Regions from separate parts of the Sinorhizobium sojae CCBAU 05684 genome, predicted to be linked through region 1. Evidence: predicted binding sites of a transcription regulator. Region 1 holds the regulator's gene; the other holds the start of a gene.
The links. The regulator LexA, encoded in region 1, represses DNA repair genes until DNA is damaged. The targets are predictions, from matches to a motif close to TGTTCNNNNTGTGTTCNG.
Positions count from the first base shown of each region.

Region 2: a site for LexA is predicted at 2,081-2,098, ahead of ruvC (crossover junction endodeoxyribonuclease RuvC). Genes of this name have one in related genera too.

Region 1 covers NZ_CP023067.1:1,447,911-1,451,317, forward strand. Annotated here, with positions in the region: gene SJ05684_RS07220 (YrbL family protein) at 1-350, opposite strand, end outside; tRNA gene SJ05684_RS07230 (tRNA-Cys) at 870-943, opposite strand; gene lexA (transcriptional repressor LexA) at 1,453-2,163, opposite strand; gene SJ05684_RS29970 (hypothetical protein) at 2,344-2,511, opposite strand; tRNA gene SJ05684_RS07245 (tRNA-Ala) at 2,728-2,803, opposite strand; tRNA gene SJ05684_RS07250 (tRNA-Ser) at 2,890-2,979, opposite strand; gene SJ05684_RS07255 (septal ring lytic transglycosylase RlpA family protein) at 3,268-3,407, shown strand, end outside.
Region 2 covers NZ_CP023067.1:2,692,686-2,696,092, reverse strand. Annotated here, with positions in the region: gene SJ05684_RS13235 (dihydrodipicolinate synthase family protein) at 1-869, shown strand, start outside; gene SJ05684_RS13230 (LLM class flavin-dependent oxidoreductase) at 966-1,970, opposite strand; gene ruvC (crossover junction endodeoxyribonuclease RuvC) at 2,140-2,652, shown strand; gene ruvA (Holliday junction branch migration protein RuvA) at 2,705-3,322, shown strand.

The sequences.
Region 1 (3,407 bases):
AACTGTCCGTCTGCCATAGTGATCTTCTCGACCACGAGACCGAGACCGTGTTCGGTCTGAACGAAGCCCAGCACTCCGGGGATGGGGAGATCGGCTGTATCGGCCAGGGTGAACTTTCGGGCCTGTTCAATGAACTCGTCGACCTCGCGTCGAAAAGTGCGGTAGGCGCCGAACCGCTTGAACCGATCGAAGAAGCGGAGCATCCGCGTCGATTGGCGCTCGCCGCCCTTGCCCCTGGTTCTGAGAACCTTGATCAGAATGTTCGGGTATAGGTCGTGCTCGAAAACACACCGCTGGTGCCCGACTGCGCATTGGTGCCAGTCGGAAAGGGAGATCTTGCCGTCGAACATTTCCTCCCCCTCGGAATGCGACCGTTTTGTAACGAAATAGTGTCAGTGGAGGAAAATCAAGGAAAATCCAACCTTGTGGGTGAATTTATTGAGAACGTGACTGTATGGTTGTGTTCGACCAAGCGCCCGGTGAGGAGCCACTCGGGCACGAGAGGCTGCCGGTGCGTCAGATGATTTCAGCTGACCGCAAAATGCTCTAACGGCTGGCGGTTGTTTCGGAAGCGGATGCTCCCTCGAAACAGATAGAAGCCGTTTTCGCCGGAGCAGTCGCTGGTCCGGCCAAAACGGAATCGACGTTCCGCTACAGCGCCGCGCGTCTTTTCAGACGCGCAAAGGTCGCTGGAACTCTTTGAATCTGCGCATCGAGCTTTCCGAGGATCGGCTCCGATTTTCGGGGCGCTAGGCAAGTGGTCGTCGCCGCAAAGCATACACTCTGTAGGAGGACGCTCTCAGTCCACTTGTGAAAACATGGCGGCGCTCATCGGCGCCATCAAATCACGATCATCAGGGGGGAATTGTTGGAGGCCTCGCCCGGAATTGAACCGGGGTACAAGGATTTGCAGTCCTCTGCGTCACCACTCCGCCACGAGGCCTCACCGACAAGAAATATCAAGTCGTGGCCAGCGTTTAGAATCATTCGAGATGAACCGCAAGAGGCAATTTCCGAAAAACGCACCCCTCGTCTCGGCGCATTCTTGAAGGACGTTGGCGAAGCCGCCGGATTGCCGATGAATAGGTGATGCCCCACCAAAACGCGGCAAAAACAGTGAGACGGCGGCGCGAACGGGCTGTAGCATTTTGAATTGCTGCATGCATTTGTCCTTAAATCGAGATCGATTTCAAGGCGACATGCAGTACCCGGCAGTTTCCCACATCAGGGCAGCGATCGAAATCCGGACAGGGTCGGCAGCAAAGAGCGGAATGCCCCCGAACCCGCCGGTATCGCTCTGTTAATTTGCGCCGATTGTGCGAACCAAAATTCGTCCGACCGCAAAATTATCTCCGGCGCTGTGCGTCCCTCAGGACGCACAAAGGACACTGTTAGCTCTTTGAATCTGCGCTCGTGCTTTCCGAAAAGCGGGGCCGATCTCGGGGCGATGCGCTAGTGGTACCGTCGTATCAGCCCGACGAGTTTACCCTGGATTTTCACCCGGTCCGGTCCGAATATCCGGGTCTCGTAGGCCGGGTTCGCCGCTTCGAGCGCAATCGACGCACCTTTCCGGCGGAAGCGCTTCAATGTCGCTTCCTCATCGTCGATCAGCGCCACGACGATATCGCCCGGGCTGGCCGTGCTCGCGTTGCGGATGATCACGGTGTCGCCATCGAGGATGCCGGCCTCGATCATCGAGTCGCCCTTGATCTCCAAGGCGTAATGTTCGCCGCTGCCGATCATGTCGATCGGTACGGAAACCTCGTGCGTATTGTTCTGAATCGCTGAAATCGGAACGCCGGCGGCGATCCGCCCCATGACGGGAACCGCAATCGATGCCGTTTCGGCCGGCGGCGGCTCGGCCTTGGGCGCGGCAGGCGTCTTGCCCAGACTGCCCTCGATGACGCTTGGCGAAAAGCCGCGCCTTGGCTGCGCCGGAGCCGTATAAGCTTCCGGCAACTTGATAACTTCAAGCGCGCGGGCCCGATTGGGCAGCCGGCGAATGAAGCCGCGCTCCTCGAGCGCGGTGATCAATCGGTGGATGCCCGACTTCGATGCAAGATCGAGCGCGTCTTTCATTTCATCGAAGGACGGCGGGACTCCCGATTCCTTCATTCGTTCATGAATGAAGAGAAGCAATTCCTGTTGCTTGCGGGTCAGCATGGCGCGTCACTCCAGAATCGCGAAACAAATCAAGAACAGACACTATCCGTTCCATTTGTGTTCCGCAAGTGCCTAAAATTCCGTGAACTTTGCCAGGCTGAATATTTGGCCGACATCGCTGTGCCGGCGCCGATGAGCCATTGGGCTGTCCGGCGACGACGGCGTTCAAGTGGCGCCCGATCAATAGGCGAGACGCAGACCTCCGGGGCTGAGCACGTCGAAGTCAGGCTCAGGGTAGGGGCCGTGCCATTGCGTGTAGGTCGTATTGCCCGTAGCGCCGGTCGTGGCGCATCCCGAAAGTGCCAGGAGCGCCAATGCTGCAACCGCCATCAGAGTTTTAGAGGGCATGTTTTTCTCCACTCGCGGGAGTTGCCGAGATGCGAAACTGCAGACCTTAACTGTCCCTCAATTCGCTGGCGATGGCAAGGGAGCGTCGATGGCCGAAATCCTCATTTAGCCATCCTGGTAAACGACTTGGGGCGATGCGCCTCGGCGTAAACACCTGTTGCGTGAGCGGCCTGATCAGGGCCGTTGCGCTTCTGCGCGGCGGACAAAAGGGAAGAATGGTGGAGTCGAAGGGAGTCGAACCCTCGACCTCCGCAGTGCGATTGCGGCGCTCTCCCAACTGAGCTACGACCCCACGGGCCCAAACTATATAGAAGAATTCGACAGCCCGCGCCAGTCCGTTCGACTGCGTCGGCGGGCTCTGGTTCGGACGGGTTCAGGTGGCGGATGGGGTGGGATTCGAACCCACGGTAGGCTCTCACCTACGCCGGTTTTCAAGACCGGTGCCTTAAACCGCTCGGCCACCCATCCGGGCAGCGCGTTATTGCGCGAAGTGCGGTTCGTTGCAAGATTTAAGCGAGGCGTCCGCACGAATTATTTCTTGGACCTCTGCTGCTCGGCACCCACATTCCACCGGCCTCGCGTTCACCATTCGTAAACCATAACGAGCAAAATCCGGCGCGATCTCACCTAGAATTCGTATTTTTGCCTTGATGTTGTCATCATTGCTCGATTGTCCCTTTTCGGGACGCCGAAAGATCCGCGGGGGTGACATGCGGACCGTTCTGCCACGAATTTGCGAATGACCTTGTGGGACAGATGATATCTCATAGAAATGCGGCCTGCCTTGCGAGGGGATTGCGCCTCGCTGCAATTCCACTGCTTTGCGCTACGCTGGCGGCCTGCGGCTCCACGTCCAGCGTCAAGAAGAGCAAGTCGAGGAGCAAGGAATATTTCGC
Region 2 (3,407 bases), 1.2 Mb from region 1:
ATGAAGCCCTGATCGAATGGTACATCGCCAATGGCTCGGAGGCGCTTTTCGCCGCCTGCCAGTCCTCCGAAATGCGGTTTCTGTCGCTCGAGGAGCGCGTGGATCTCTCGCGCTTCGCCGTCGAAAAGGTTGCTGGCCGCATACCGGTGGTTTCCTCCGGACATATTTCCGACGGTCTCGACGATCAGATCACGGAACTCACGGCCATTGCCGACAGCGGGGCGGATGCGGTCATCCTCGTCTCGAACCGGCTGGCGCCGGAGACCGGCGGCGCGGCGGAGATGCGCGCATCGTTCGATGCCCTGCTCCAAGCCCTGCCGAAGGACGTGCCGCTTGGCCTCTATGAATGCCCGGCGCCCTATCGCCGGCTTCTCAGCGATGACGAGATCGATTTCTGCGCGCAGTCGGGCCGCTTCATCCTCTTGAAGGATGTTTCCTGCGATCTCGACATCGTCAGGCGCAGGGCGAAGATCACCGAAGATACGCCATTCCTCATCTGCAACGCCAATGCGGCGATCGCCTATCCGGCCATGCAGGCGACCGGTGCCGGCTTCTGCGGTGTGATGAACAATTTCCACCCGGATCTTTACCGCTGGCTGCAGGATCATGGGTCGAAATATCCCGAATTCGCCGAGGAACTAGCGGTCTTCCTAGTGCTTTCGGCACAGACGGAACCGATGGGCTATCCGAAACTTGCCAAGCTCTACCACAAGAGGCTCGGCACCTTTGCGGATACGTCCAGCCGCGCCGTGCCCTATGACATCCACGAGAAATATTGGGCGCTCGAGGCCGTCATCGACCGGATCGTCCAGGGAACGGACATGTTCCGCGCCAGGATCAAGGCGTTACAGCACCGCGCGTCTTTTTAGACGCGCAAAGGTTCGCTGTAACTCCTGGAAGCTGCGCACCGAGCTTTCCGAAAATCGTTGCGATCTCTGGGCCGATGCTCTTGGCGGCGCCGCGGTTTAACTGGTCATTGCGGCAAGGCTCCGCTGCGCCTCGCCGAAGAGCCCGACCGAATGGAGCCGTGCCTCCATGTCGAAGATCGGCATGGAGATGATCAGTTCGTCGGCCTTGGTGAGGTCGAGGAAGGACGCGATCTTCCGGCGGACCGTGTCGGGACTGCCGACCACCGCATGGGCGATTGCGTGGTCGACGAAGATCTTCTCATCAGCGCTCCATAGGCCGTCCATCGACTTAACCGGCGGCGGAAAGCGGCCCCGGGCATTGCGGCGGAGCGCTGCGAAGGACTGCTGCATCGAGGTGAAGAGATAGTTGGCCTCCTCATCCGTTTCGGCGGCAACGCCCATGACGCCGACCATCACATGCGGCCTGTCGAGCTCAGGCGAGGGCGTGAAGCGCTCGCGGTAGATCTCGAGCGCGGAGAGCAGCATGTCCGGGGCGAAATGCGAGGCGAAGGCGAAGGGAAGCCCCAGCATGCCGGCGAGGTGGGCGCTGAAATGGCTGGAGCCGAGCAGCCAAATCGGCACGTTGGAATCGGCACCGGGTACGGCGATGATTTTCTGGTCCTCGGTGACCGGACCGAGCAATGCCCGAAGCTCGACGACATCGTTCGGGAAATTGTTGGCGCTCGCCTCCATGTTGCGCCGCAGCGCCTGCGCGGTGCGCGTGTCCGTGCCGGGCGCGCGGCCAAGGCCGAGATCGATGCGGCCGGGATAAAGCGCTGCCAGGGTGCCGAATTGTTCGGCGATCACCAGCGGCGAGTGGTTGGGCAGCATGATGCCGCCCGATCCGACGCGGACCGTCCGCGTCGCCGAAGCGACATGCGAAATGACGAGCGACGTTGCCGCACTGGCAATACCTTTCATGCCGTGATGCTCGGCCAACCAGAAGCGTTTGTACCCGTTCTCTTCGGCCGCGATTGCCAGCTGGCGGGAGTTCTCGAGCGATTGCGCGACGCTGCCGCCTTCGGTGATCGGCGACAGGTCGAGAATGGAGAAGGGGACCATGGCAATGCCTTTTTCTCTAAGGGAAATTGATCGATGGCAATGTAGGTTCAAGTTTCCTCAATCCAAGGTTTGTCCGGCCGTTTCCGCCGGTGCCAGATCTTTCTGTGCAATGTTTTTGTTTTGTTCACTTTTTACTGGCAGCGTCTCATCGACCGACATAGGGTGAGATATGCAGACTACGATTCGCATCATCGGCATCGATCCGGGCCTGAGGCGCACCGGTTGGGGGATTATCGAAACGCTCGGCAATTCGTTGCGCTTCGTCGCTTCCGGGACGGTGACCTCGGACGGCGAGATGGACCTCGCTTCCCGCCTCTGCCAGCTGCATGACGGGCTTGCCGACGTAGTGCACAGCTTCCAGCCGCACGAGGCGGCCGTCGAGCAGACCTTCGTCAACAAGGACGCGACCGCAACCTTGAAGCTCGGTCAAGCGCGCGGCATTGCCATGCTGGTTCCCGCGCGAGCGGGCTTGCGGGTTGCAGAATACGCGCCAAACGCTGTCAAGAAGGCGGTGATCGGCGTCGGGCACGGCGAGAAGCAGCAGATCCATATGATGCTGAAGGTGCTGATGCCGAAGGCCGAGTTCAAGGGCAACGACGCTGCCGACGCGCTTGCCATCGCCATTTGCCACGCCCATAACCGCCAGGCGATCACCAGCCGCCTGGCGGCGCTTGCAGGGTAGGGCAATGGGGCCTCAGATTGGAATGATGGCGCAATAGGATAACGAGAGCCAGATGATCGGTAAACTGAAGGGCACCATCGACGAAATCGGCGAGGATTTCGTCGTGCTCGACGTGCATGGCGTCGGCTATGTCGCCCATTGTTCGGCGCGCACCCTTGGCAAGCTTGGATCGGCAGGGGAGGCGGCGGTGCTCTTCATCGAGACCTATGTGCGCGAGGACCAGCTGAAGCTTTTCGGTTTCCTGACGGCGCTTGAGCGCGAATGGTTCCGCCTGTTGCAAACAGTCCAGGGGGTGGGATCGAAGGTGGCGCTGGCGCTGCTTTCGACGCTGACGCCGAGCGAGCTTGCCAATGCCGTCGCGCTACAGGACAAAACGTCGGTTGCACGCGCCCCCGGCGTGGGCCCGAAGGTGGCGGTGCGCATCGTGACCGAGCTCAAGAACAAGGCGCCGGCCTTTGTCGGCGAGATGTCGGCCCCGATCGGCTTCAAGCAGGAACTCAGCGAGGGGGCCGCCTCCGCACCGGTTGCGGATGCGGTCTCCGCCCTGACCAATCTCGGCTATTCGCGCGACCAGGCGGCAAATGCCGTTGCCGCGGCTCTGAAGAATGGTGGGGAAGGCGGCGACAGCGCCAAGCTGATCCGGCTCGGCTTGAAGGAGCTGGCTCGATGAGCCTTTCTGCGGCCGCAATCGCATCGGAATGAGCCTCGCGGGAGCGATCGGACTGGATCGGCGGCGGCGCTCGCATTATGGTTGA